DNA from 4 places in the Solibacillus sp. FSL K6-4121 genome. Region 4 is predicted to be linked to each of the others. Evidence: predicted binding sites of a transcription regulator. Region 4 holds the regulator's gene; each other region holds the start of a gene.
What was found. The regulator LexA, encoded in region 4, represses DNA repair genes until DNA is damaged. The targets are predictions, from matches to a motif close to CGAACATATGTTCG.

Region 1 (3,220 bases), on a different contig from region 4:
TACATGGAGAGCATTAGAACCATCTTGCATTTTTTCAGCCTGTTTACTACTACTCATAGCAATTTCTTCAATACTAGTAGAAACATTATATAATGCTTGTTCATTTTCTTGAGCGATAATTGCTAAACTATTTGATGAATTACGAATTGCATTAGTATTTTCATTTACTTGAAGGACTAAACGATGAACACCATCCAGCATTTGATTGTAATGGTTTGCCAGATCAGCAATTTCATCATTTGAATTCGTTTCAAAGCGGGAGATAAAATCACCACTTGCTGTTCTTTCAAATACTTTTTTTAAATTACTAAAAATCTGAATTAGTTTAATTGACATGAAATAAGCGAATAAACAACCAATGATTAATCCAATAATAAGTGATATCCAACCGTTAATTGTAAACTCCTTTAATTTTTCAGCAAAATTATCTTTATCTATAACAGAGACAATCTTCCAATTGTTTTTTTCTATTGTCTGTATTTCACCCGAATAATCAACACCAGCCCAATTAAATTGTTCAATTTGATTATTTGTATTTGAATCATTTAAAAGCCAGCTAAATTCCGTAGCTAATTCACGAGGATTTAATAAATCCGAAACCCCCTCAATTTTACCGGAGTTATCAGCATTAATATTTTTTCCGTCTCCATCTTCAATAAATGAAGAAACGATAAGACCATTTGGATCAACAATCATCAATTGGGAAGAGGTACCTTCTTCAATACTTTCTCGTATTGAACCAATCGTTGAGAAGTCAATATCAAAGCCGACTGCACCAACTAACTTTCCATTATTAAATATGGGAGCAATAACCGAAGTCATTAATTGATTTACGCCAGTGTCCAAATAGATATCCATCCACTGTAGGTTCGGATGACTGTTTAACTTTGCGAATGTTTGAGAGTCACGAACATCCCAATCGTATGTAATTTCCGGTGTCACGTGTAACTTGCCAGTTTTAAAGTCCATGAAATAAACCGCTAAATAATCACTATTCTGTTCTTGAAGCGTTTTTGTTATTTTGTCAATTTGGGTATAATCTTTTTCTTCATTTGTTAAGATTGCCTCTACCACCTGACTAAATTGTAGAATAGCGGATTCATAATTCAATAAGCCTAAAGATACTTGATTAACTGCATTCTTTGCATTATCAGAAGAGGTTTGATGATTTTCCTCCTCCAGAATGTTACGCACGTTCCACTGACTAAAAACTACAGTTATGCCGACTGCTAAAACGATAGCAAAAGATATATAAATCATCCACTTCGCTTTTAATGTAAGATTTTTAAAAAAATTCACTTGTTTCACGTCTTTCTTTTGACTAAATATTTACTTTTACACCGAAAAGTAGAAAGTTTATCCGAATAAAAGTATATATACGTGTAGGACTAATGTCTATAGAAATTACTGCATCGAGGGCAAAATGCATTATAATTACAATTTTCTAAATAATATTACTATTTAATGGGTATACTGTGTATGATAATTAATAAATTACTTTTTATGGCTGAAGAATTGATATTTGACGGTTGCAAATATTGTTTGAGGAAAGAAATTAGAGGTTGTCTCTTTATATAGTAATTACAGGATGAATGAAGGCTTTTAGAGCTTTGTTGTAAAAAATAAAAAGTCTTATAGAAAATAAATATTTTATTTTAACCTAACTTAAAATACGTTGTCAACAAATAAATTGTATTTTTGTTTAAGAAATGTTATAATAGACTTACAATTGTGGTATTTCGAATTCTGCTGTAAATGCAGAGAGAATTTGGAATACGTTTTTTAATAGTCTTTTTCAAAATTAAGGTAAAAATTCAAACAATTGTGTGTGGTTTATTAGAAGTTATTTAATTTAATAATAAATTTACCTGTAAAAATGTGAAGGAGGACTATAATAATGAATTTAATTAATAAGAAAGTTACCCATAAGCTGTTTGGTATGGGAAGTGTTGTTAAACATAATGATTCAAGTATTGAAATCCATTTTGAAACGGAAAAGAAAAAATTTGTTTTCCCTGATGTATTTGAAAAACACCTGAAACTTCATGATAAAGGTGATGCGAGTTCACTTGAAAAAATTATTGAAAAAAGAGAGCTAGAGCGAAGAGAGGAAGAATGGCAAAAGGAAGAAGAATTAAAACTTTTGCGAAAAAATCAAGATCTTCGCCAACAACATGAAAAACTTATGAAAAACCATAAACTTCATCCCGAATCCCAGATGGTTTTTTGGTGTGATGAAGAAGAGCAAAGTACGGCATTTACAGAGTGGAAAGTTTTCTCTGGCGTTGCTAAAAGTGGAGTTAACAAGGGGAAACCAAACAAACCAATACGATTGTTTGAAAATAGTGCAGTCTTATTAACTGCAGTAGATCCTGACTCGTCAGAAAAAGAAAGACGTATTTTAGGTGTTTACATGGTGAAGGAAGATTTTATCGGAAAGCTTAGCCAAGATGGTAATATTCCTGCCCATTCAAAGTTCAGATTAAAACTTACAGAAGAGGAAGCGAATAAAATGCTCTTCTGGAATTACTATGTAAATGAAAAGTTTACTCATAAAATGACTTGGAATACAGGTAAACACCGTTACTTTAATAACCTTTGGATGGCACAAATTTTACGCGACATAGTATCGCTTAAAACTGATCCACAGGAACAAGAGCTGGCACAACAATTTTTTGATTACTTCTGTAAAATCAACAAAATATCAGCTCAAGAGTTACCAAATCCAAATGGTGCATTAAAGCGTATTTAATTTTTTGTTCCATTTTAAAAAGAGAGGTTGCAACCTGCAATCTCTCTTTTTGCGCATTCAAAACTAAATGGATGAATCCCAAATACTTTCCATCAATCAAAAATATAACGAATTACATCTATTGCTTGGTCAACAGTTTCTACGGTTACATTTGCTTTATTGGAAAGTTCCTTTAAAGGGTGAATCAATGACTCTGGTCGAATAATAATAGTTGGCTTGTTCATAGCAATAGCCGTACTTGCATCCATTGCGGTATTCCACTGTTTATACTTTTCGCCGAATAAGGCAATGACGATATCCGCTTTTTGCATTAATACTTGTGTTCTGAAATTATTAATATCCGATGCTGCATTATCTTTATGGAAGTTAGAAGGCTGCTCCCCTAAAATTTCTTCTCCAATATTATCAGAACGATCATGGTTTGTTTGTGGAGCTACGAAGCGTAGTGGGAGATTATTTTCCTTTGCC
Region 2 (3,220 bases), on a different contig from region 4:
CCCGTACGTTTGTACGAGAGGATGTTTTTCTAATCTAGTTTTTCTTTATATAAGGGGGTCTTTGAATGAATGCAGAAATTATTGCGGTTGGGTCGGAATTGTTATTGGGGCAAATTGCCAATACGAATGCAAAGTTTATTTCAAGTCAGCTATCTGAACTTGGGATTAATGTTTATTATCATACCGTTGTAGGGGACAATGAGGCGCGGCTTCTCGAGGCAATCCGTATTGCAGAACAGCGAGCAGACCTGATTATTTTCTCCGGCGGGTTAGGACCGACAAAGGATGATTTAACGAAAGAGACAATTGCAAAGCATTTAGATCGAAATTTAGTATTTGATGAGACCGCACTCTATGCGATTGAAGAGTTCTTTTCGAAACAAAAACGTCCTATGACAGAAAACAACCGGAAACAGGCGCTTGTATTGGAAGGTTGTGATGTGCTGCTAAATCAGCATGGCATGGCACCGGGGATGTTTTTATCCGAAAGTGACCGCATTTATATTTTGCTGCCAGGACCGCCTAAAGAACTTGAGCCAATGTTCCAATACGAAACGAAACCGAAGTTAGCGGCACTTTTACATGATGGTGGCGTTATTTTATCGCATGTACTGCGTTTTTATGGCATTGGGGAAGCAGAACTGGAAGATCGTATCGAGAATATATTGGATGAACAAACGAATCCAACTGTTGCACCGCTTGCTTCAGATGGGGAAGTAACATTGCGAATTACAGCGAAAGCGCAAAATGAACAGCAGGCATTCCGCTTAATTGAATTAAAGAAACGTGAAATTTTGGATATCGTTGGAGAGTATTTTTACGGGGTTAATGATGAATCACTAGGCTTTAATCTTGTCCAAATGCTATTGGAAAATGAATTAACGATTTCTGCTGCAGAAAGTTTAACTGCCGGTCTGTTCCAGTCAGAGCTGGCGGAGGTTCCTGGTGTCGCTTCTGCATTAATTGGCGGCGTTGTGACGTATACAAAGGAAACAAAAATAGAACAGCTCGGTATTTCCGCTGATCTTATCGAAGAATATGGTATTGTCAGCAGTGAATGTGCCGCTGCAATGGCTATGAAAGTTCGAGAAAAATTCCATACAGATATCGGTATTGGGTTAACGGGCGCAGCAGGTCCAGGTAGTCATGATGGTCTACCTGCAGGAGCCATTTGGGTAGGAATTAGTATCGGCGACCATGAGCCTTTCACATATCGTTTGCAGCTAACAGGGTCCCGAAACACGAACCGAATTCGAGCTGTTAAATTTACATTCAGCTATTTAATGAGGGAACTGGCTAAACTAGGTTACAAAAAGCTAATCTAGTTTAAGCTTTAGTGGAAAAATGTAGATTTGAAAGCGGAAAATAAGGCATTCAGAAGATTTCTAAGAAAAAGCGAAAATATGTTCGCTTTTTTCTTGAATGTTATCTCATTAGCAAGTATAATAGAGACATAAGTTAAATAAAGCTTTTTTCTTAAGGAGGAAATAGTTTGAGCGATCGTAAAGCAGCGTTAGACATGGCGTTAAAACAAATAGAAAAACAATTCGGTAAAGGTTCTGTCATGAAGTTAGGTGAAAATTCCAACCGACATATGGAAACAACTTCATCAGGCTCTATCGCAATTGATGCAGCATTAGGTATAGGTGGCTATCCACGCGGACGTATTGTAGAAGTATACGGACCAGAGTCATCTGGTAAAACAACAGTTACATTACATGCCATCGCAGAAATTCAGGCTAACGGCGGTACAGCAGCATTTATCGATGCTGAGCACGCACTTGACCCGGTATATGCACAAAAATTAGGTGTTAATATAGATGAGTTACTATTATCACAGCCGGATACAGGTGAACAAGCACTTGAAATCGCGGAAGCATTAGTACGTTCTGGTGCGATCGATATTATCGTAATTGACTCTGTAGCAGCTTTAGTACCAAAAGCAGAGATTGAAGGCGAAATGGGTGACTCGCATATGGGTCTTCAAGCGCGTTTAATGTCTCAGGCATTACGTAAATTATCAGGCGTTATCAACAAATCAAATACGCTTGCTATTTTCATCAACCAAGTTCGTGAAAAAATCGGAGTTATGTTCGGTAACCCGGAAACAACAACAGGTGGACGTGCCCTTAAATTCTACTCTTCTATCCGTTTAGAAGTACGTCGCGGTGAAGCGATTAAGCAAGGTACAGAAATTATCGGTAACAAAACGAAAATCAAAGTTGTAAAAAATAAAGTAGCACCACCATTCCGTACAGCGGAAGTAGACATTATGTACGGTGAAGGGATTTCAAAAGAAGGCGAAATTGTCGACATCGGTGCAGAACTGGATATTATCCAAAAAAGCGGTTCATGGTATTCATATAATAATGAACGAATTGGCCAAGGCCGTGAAAACGTAAAGCAATTCTTAAAAGAAAATCCTGCAATTAAAGAGGACGTTACTGAAAAAATCCGTCAACATTTCGGAATCGGCGAGCTTGGCTATACAATTGGTGCCAATGACACAGCAGAAGAAGAAATCGATGAACTGGAATTATTCGAAGACGAAAAATAATGTTTGCGAACCCAAGCGAGTGTTCTTGCTTGGGTTTTTGTTTTTGTTGGGGGCGTGGATGGGAGGAGCGTTTTTATGACTTCGTTTAGTCAAGTGAGGTATGCCTGTGAATTTATTAGAAGAACTTTGTGTGATATTAGAAGTTTAGATGCGGATATTAGAAACTTGGTCTGACTTCGCTCAGTAGAAAGCGGTGGGGAAATGCAGTTGGAAATTTTATTAGAACAATCGTTCGTTTTATTCGAAAATCTCCAACTGATATTAGAAAATCAGATGGGGATATTAGAAAATGGGGAACACTTATTAGCAAAAGTTTAGGATATATTAGCAAATCGAAAGTTTATTAGCACAAATAAAAATATATTAGAACTTTTAAAGATTTATTAGAAAATCTTACCAACAGCCAGTCGCCGTGTGCCACCGCAATAAACAAGTACTTTCCACCACCACGCGGCATGCTCTGAAACAACCCAATTCCAAAAATATAAAAACCCCTTTAACCATGGCTATTCTTGACATACCTAATTATGAACTATACAATTAAAATGTATAATTTCTAAATTTTGAAATGAAATAGGCAATATGTTTGAAAATTCGAAAACATATATAGCCGACTAGAAGAACATCAGACATATCAGCTTAGGAGGGATTAGTATTATGGAA
Region 3 (3,220 bases), 640 kb from region 4:
TCAATCGCTAAAATAAGTAACCCGATAATGATGGACCAAGCCCCGATTGTTAAGCCGAGATTTTTATAAAGTCCTATATGGAGCACGTCCCATGAACCTACTCCGATTGTTTGTCCTTTAATCGTTAAGGCAATCCCTAATGACAAAACGATAATACCTGCGATAAAAAATAGGCAGCGCCAATAAAATCCTTGTTTCACGTTCAATTGTAATCCCTCTTCTTGTAGTCAATATCATCTTTACACATTATAGCGATTACAAGGATGAAAAACGGATTTACAATAAATTTAAAATATTATTACTTTTTAATGCTATTTTTCATAGGAATAGCGTAACTCGTCCATTGACTCGTCGACGTCTACAATTAGATTGTGGTGATTAAAAAACCATTCATCTGACTTTTCAATAAAGAAGTGTACATTCTCTATAACAGTTTCAATCCCTATTTCATGTGGCTCCTCACGTGTCATTCCTAATGAAAAGCCTTCATGGAAGGGAGATGAGCCGCCATAGCGTGCATAAAAACGAATATAGTCCCCATGTTCTATTTCCATTTCTTCTTTAAACCATTCGACTGCTTTTTCTGTTAATTTAATTTCCATACAATTCACCTCTATTGTCATTATGCAGGAAATGAAAAGAACTTACAAAACCCGCGCCTGCTTAAATAAAACAAAAAAGGCTGAAAGTTTATACTTTCAGCCTGGATGTTAAAAACCTTTAATTTTTGGTTCAGTTCCATTTTTTATGCGTATAATATTCTCTCGGTGACGATAAAAGATAAAGGAAGCTAAAATTGCTACTAAAATAAAGAGCGCATATTCACCTGTAACAATCCAATTAATTGTTACATAGATGATCGCCACTGTAGAAGCAATCATTGACGTTAAGCTCACCATTTTTGTCATTTTTAATGAAATGATAAATACAGTTAGTAAAACAAAGAATAATGGCAAATTATAACCTAAAATGATACCTGCACTTGTAGCTACGGCTTTACCACCACGGAAGCTCGCAAATACTGGGAACATATGTCCCGCTGCTGCAACGATACCAAGAATAAGTGGATGAACAGTGCTATCACTGAAAACAGCTAACAGCGGCAATAAAACGGCTGCTGTACCTTTTAAAATATCAATTAGCAGGACAGCAATTCCAGGTTTCTTCCCTAGAACTCTAAATGTATTCGTAGTGCCTAAATTTCCGCTGCCTTGCTTTCGGATATCTGTTTTATAAAAAATTTTCCCTATCCATAATGCAGAAGGGATGGAACCGATTAAATAAGCACAAATAATTATTAAAGCGTTGATCAAGAAGTTGTGCTCCTTTCAAATGTCAGAATTATTAGTTGGTACTAATAGTATGTTATGAATATTCTACAATGTTTTTTAATAGAAGGAAAGAGGTATTATTTTTTCGTAATATTACGAAGTAAACAGGAAAAAAGTTACATTTGTACATCAACTATTAAAGGATAGGCTTTTAAACGGCGGTTTTTGATGATACAATTAGTCTTTGCAAAGCCTAAAAAAGTACGCTCAAACATTGACATCATGCATATTTGAAAGTACGATTAGGTAGTAAATAGAACGTTTGTTTGTATTTTTTGGAGGGGATTGCATTTGGTTAAAAATCAATCAGGCATGTCTTATAATGAAGATGCCATTCAAGTATTAGAAGGTTTAGAAGCCGTACGTAAAAGACCAGGGATGTATATTGGTTCTACAGATAGTCGAGGTCTTCACCACTTAGTGTATGAAATTGTAGATAACGCAGTGGATGAAGCGCTTGCTGGATTTGGTAATCATATCATCGTGAAGATTCATGAAGATAATAGTATTAGCGTACGAGACCATGGTCGTGGTATGCCTACAGGTATGCATAAAATGGGTAAGCCAACTCCGGAAATTATTTTTACAGTACTCCATGCAGGTGGTAAATTTGGACAAGGCGGCTATAAAACGAGTGGTGGTTTACATGGTGTAGGTTCATCAGTAGTAAATGCGTTGTCCACTTTTTTAGAAGTGACAATTTACCGTGACGGGCAAATTTATCGTCAACGCTTCGAACAGGGTGGTAAACCGGCAACATCGCTTGATATGATTGGAAATACAAAGGAAACAGGTACATTAGTGCACTTCCTGCCTGATTCATCGATTTTCTCAGCTACAAAGTATAATTACGACACGCTGGCAGAGCGCCTGCGAGAATCAGCATTTTTATTAAAAGGTTTAAAAATAGAATTGATCGATGAGCGTGCTGAAGGACAACATGAAGTTTTCTTCTATGAAAATGGTATTGAAGCATTTGTTGCTTACTTAAATGAGGAAAAAGATGTCCTGCATCCTGTTAAATATGTGGAAGGTATACTTCAGGAAATTGAAGTGGAATTTGCCCTGCAATTTAATGATGGCTATTCCGAAACGATTCTTTCATTCGTAAATAATGTTCGTACTCGAGATGGCGGAACACATGAAACAGGTGCGAAGTCTGCTCTAACACGAGTGTTTAATGAATATGCAAGAAAAATTGGTCTATTAAAAGAAAAAGATAAAAACTTGGAGGGCGTTGACATTCGCGAAGGTTTAACTGCGATTGTTTCAGTACGTATTCCAGAGAATCTGCTCCAGTTTGAAGGTCAGACGAAAGGCAAGCTCGGTACATCCGAGGCGCGTTATGTCGTCGATACAGTCGTTTCTGAAAAGTTATTGTATGTACTAGAGGAAAACGCAGAGCTATCGGCATCTTTAGTGCGAAAGGCGATTCGTGCACACCAAGTTCGTGAAGCTGCCCGTAAAGCACGGGATGACGCAAGAAATGGGAAAAAGAAAAAGTCGAGTACATTGCTGTCAGGTAAGTTAACACCTGCACAATCTAAAAATGCAGCGAGAAACGAACTGTATTTAGTAGAGGGTGATTCTGCCGGCGGTTCTGCGAAACAAGGTCGGGATCGTACATTCCAAGCCATTTTGCCTTTACGTGGTAAAGTTATCAATACAGAAAAGGCTAAGCTGCAGGACATTATGAAAAACGAGGAAATCGCTACGATTATCCATACAATTGGTGCGGGTGTCGGCGCGGATTTCAATGTGGAAGATGCCTGTTACGATAAAGTAGTCATTATGACGGATGCCGATACAGATGGCGCACATATTCAAGTACTTTTACTCACATTTTTCTATCGCTATATGCGTCCATTAATCGAAGCTGGTAAAGTCTA
Region 4 (3,220 bases):
AATGATGTTGCGATATCTTAAGGACAATTTTCAATCTTCAAGATGCTCCATATATTCAATATATCGTCTATGTACTGTTGCTTTACTTATGGGTATACCTAATCCTGATATGGTAGTGGCTATTTCAGCAAACGTTAAGCCTTTTTGACGAAGCTGTACAATTTCTTCAACTGGTACATCTTTTCGTTCGCGACCTTCAATATTCCCACGGTTTTTTAAATTATTTTGGGGTTGATACCCGTTTTCTACTGCTCGACGCATTCCCCGACGAATTTTAGCATTGTGCATACGTCGCTGATACTCTTCAACTACAGCCAATATTTCAAGCAGCATCGTATCCATCTCATTTAACACTACAGGACCAGCATCATTCAATGTATAAACAGTCGCTTCGTATTTTTGTAATAGATGGAGAACTGCCATTCTTGCATTCCCTCGCCCTAAACGAGTTTCGTCCTGAACAAATAATGCTTTGATCTTATTTTCCCTCATATAATCGAGCATATCCAGTAATCCATCACGTTCCACGTCATAGCCGCTATGTTGATCCGTAAAAATCTCTACTTCTTTAAAACCGAATGCTCCTGCATATTTCGTAAGTTCCTCTTGCTGGCGCTGCAACGATGTTTCTTGCGCACTTTTTTCGGTACTGACGCGGCAATAAATTACTGCTTTAGTTTTTTTCATTATTATCTCTCGCTACCTTAATTGTCGACACATCGGATGATTCATTCAACTGAACAATATATTGGGCTTCCTTTTCAACTGGTACAACCAATATTTGTCCTGAAACAACTTTTCCATCTCGTAGACCATTTTCTTTTTTCACTTTGTTTATCCAATCATGCGTTGCCATTTTACCACGATAATGGTCTGCAAGCGACCATAAAGTATCTCCTTGTTCGATAGATACTTGTTCGTATAATTCTATATTATTGTCTTTATGGAATATTAATACCAATAATAGAATAGAAAACATGAGAAACATTGATGTGAAGCTGTTTAACTTAATTTTTTTCATAATAAAAACCCCTCTTTTCGAATATATGTTCGGAATGTTTGTTCCCATAATAATACGAACATATGTTTTTGTCAACCGTTTTTTCGAACTTATGTTTGCATTCGTGTTCGCATACTGCTATACTTACACTAAGAAAAATAGCATGATAAAGAGGTGAGTTAGTTGACACAAAAAATTTCCAAGCGACAAGAAGCTATTCTAACTTTTATAAAAGAGGAAGTTCGTTCAAAAGGCTATCCGCCTTCAGTTCGTGAAATTGGAGAGGCAGTAGGTTTAGCTTCTAGTTCAACTGTCCACGGGCATTTAGCTCGATTAGAAAGTAAAGGGCTTATACGTCGCGACCCTACTAAACCGCGTGCCATTGAAATTTTAGATCAAGAAGAGCTATCAATAGCTAAGCAAGGTGTAATTCACGTACCATTAATCGGTAAAGTTACAGCTGGTTTACCTATTTCAGCTATTGAAGATATCCAAGAATATTTCCCGCTGCCCGATGCATATGGATCATCAGAAGATGAGTTATTTATGCTTGAAATAATGGGTGAATCAATGATTGAAGCAGGCATATTAAATGGGGATTACGTTATCGTCAAGAAAACTTCTACTGCAAGCAATGGAGAAATTGTTGTTGCAATGACCGAAGAAGATGAGGCGACTGTGAAGCGTTTCTACAAAGAAAAAACTCATTTCCGTCTACAACCTGAAAACAGTTCAATGGAGCCGATTATTGTTAATCAAGTATCAATTTTAGGTAAAGTAGTAGGGCTATATCGAAATATTCATTAATTAAAAGCTTGCCATTCTAATAGAATCGGCAAGCTTTTTCTTTTTCAAACAAAAAACCCAGCCGAAATCGACTGGGTCCTCCTTTATTTTTTACATGCATTTATAAAACTACTAAATAAACGTTGTGCATAAATATCACCGTTTGGTGCCAACTCTTCAGGGTGCCACTGTACAGCCACACAATATGGATGGGATTCGTGCTCTATTCCCTCAATTATACCGTCTTTTGCAACAGCCGATGTGATCAGACCTTTCCCTAATTTCCCTACTGACTGGTGATGGAAAGTATTCACACGAAATGATTCTTCTCCAAAAATAGCTTTAAACTTTGGTGTTTTCACATCAACAGTGTGGGCTAATTCTCCGCGCTTGGATGGTTGCTTATGTTGGACTATATTTTCCACCTGTGATGGAATATCCTGAATAATCGTACCTCCAAAGGCTACATTCATAATCTGCTGTCCTCGGCAAATACCTAGAATGGGCATTTGTCTTTTAAATGCTTCATTCATTAATAAAAGATCACTGTCATCACGCTTTCGTACTACACTCCCGATATTACGATGCGGCTCTTCATTAAATAATAACGGATCGATATCCGCACCACCAATTAATACAATACCATCAACAATATCCAATAAAGCCTCAACATTTCCTTTCGTCGCATTCGGAATACAAATCGGAATTCCCCCTGCTTGTTCAATTGATGTTAAATAGACATTATTAATATCCATTTTCTTGTCAAAGTCATACATCGTTAATCCAATAATCGGCTTCATTTTCTATCCCCTTAAAGTTAAAAGATAATTCAAATATTTTAAATTATACTATTATATCGCCTTAAATGACTACTAAAATTTACAAATAAAGGGGCTGCTAAATGCAGACCCTGTTTGACTAAACAATTTCAAGTTGTTTTATAAAATATTCCTTAATTTCTTTCCAATTATGGACGCGTGTATATCCTTCTTCTGCCCGATTGTATGGCATTGAATACAATAGTCCTGTTCCTTTAAATGCCGCAAGTTGTCTTGGACTGTCGTCAATTAAATAATCGGTATGTATAACTGCTTTATTTCCGCAAAATACAATATTTTGTGTTTTAATGAATGGAAAATGCTTGATTAGCCAATCATATTTGGCTGTGAATGATCCCGGTACATCCATTGCAGCAGTAGCTATAAAGATTTCATAATGCTCCTGCAGCTCCTGAATGACTTCAATTGCATCTTCATCCAGTAAGTCCAAATCACGGAAATAATCTGGCTCATTTAATAGTGCAAATAGTTTCTTCGCATCTTCACGTGGTAAATCACGCTGCGTAGTTAATAAAAATTCCTCGTCCGTAAAGGAAGTGCCAAAATTCTCATTGTAAGTAATACGTAACTTAGAATAAAAGTCAGCTAAAACCTG

Region 1: the regulator LexA is predicted to act here: its motif matches at 1,816-1,829, upstream of MHH95_RS01970 (malate synthase).
Region 2: the regulator LexA is predicted to act here: its motif matches at 1,397-1,410, upstream of recA (recombinase RecA).
Region 3: the regulator LexA is predicted to act here: its motif matches at 1,587-1,600, upstream of parE (DNA topoisomerase IV subunit B).

Annotation. Positions count from the first base shown of each region.
Region 1 is NZ_JBBOCS010000001.1:365,523-368,742, reverse strand. Features, by position in the region: gene MHH95_RS01975 (methyl-accepting chemotaxis protein) at 1-1,299, opposite strand, end outside; gene MHH95_RS01970 (malate synthase) at 1,898-2,752, shown strand; gene MHH95_RS01965 (YtoQ family protein) at 2,845-3,220, opposite strand, start outside.
Region 2 is NZ_JBBOCS010000001.1:1,893,470-1,896,689, forward strand. Features, by position in the region: gene MHH95_RS09375 (competence/damage-inducible protein A) at 66-1,325, shown strand; gene recA (recombinase RecA) at 1,493-2,557, shown strand; gene rny (ribonuclease Y) at 3,215-3,220, shown strand, end outside.
Region 3 is NZ_JBBOCS010000002.1:680,905-684,124, forward strand. Features, by position in the region: gene MHH95_RS12790 (YczE/YyaS/YitT family protein) at 1-200, opposite strand, end outside; gene MHH95_RS12795 (HesB/YadR/YfhF family protein) at 312-602, opposite strand; gene plsY (glycerol-3-phosphate 1-O-acyltransferase PlsY) at 711-1,313, opposite strand; gene parE (DNA topoisomerase IV subunit B) at 1,644-3,220, shown strand, end outside.
Region 4 is NZ_JBBOCS010000002.1:1,324,178-1,327,397, forward strand. Features, by position in the region: gene MHH95_RS16335 (YneB family resolvase-like protein) at 31-687, opposite strand; gene yneA (cell division suppressor protein YneA) at 674-1,021, opposite strand; gene lexA (transcriptional repressor LexA) at 1,184-1,807, shown strand; gene MHH95_RS16350 (gamma-glutamyl-gamma-aminobutyrate hydrolase family protein) at 1,891-2,586, opposite strand; gene MHH95_RS16355 (5' nucleotidase, NT5C type) at 2,705-3,220, opposite strand, start outside.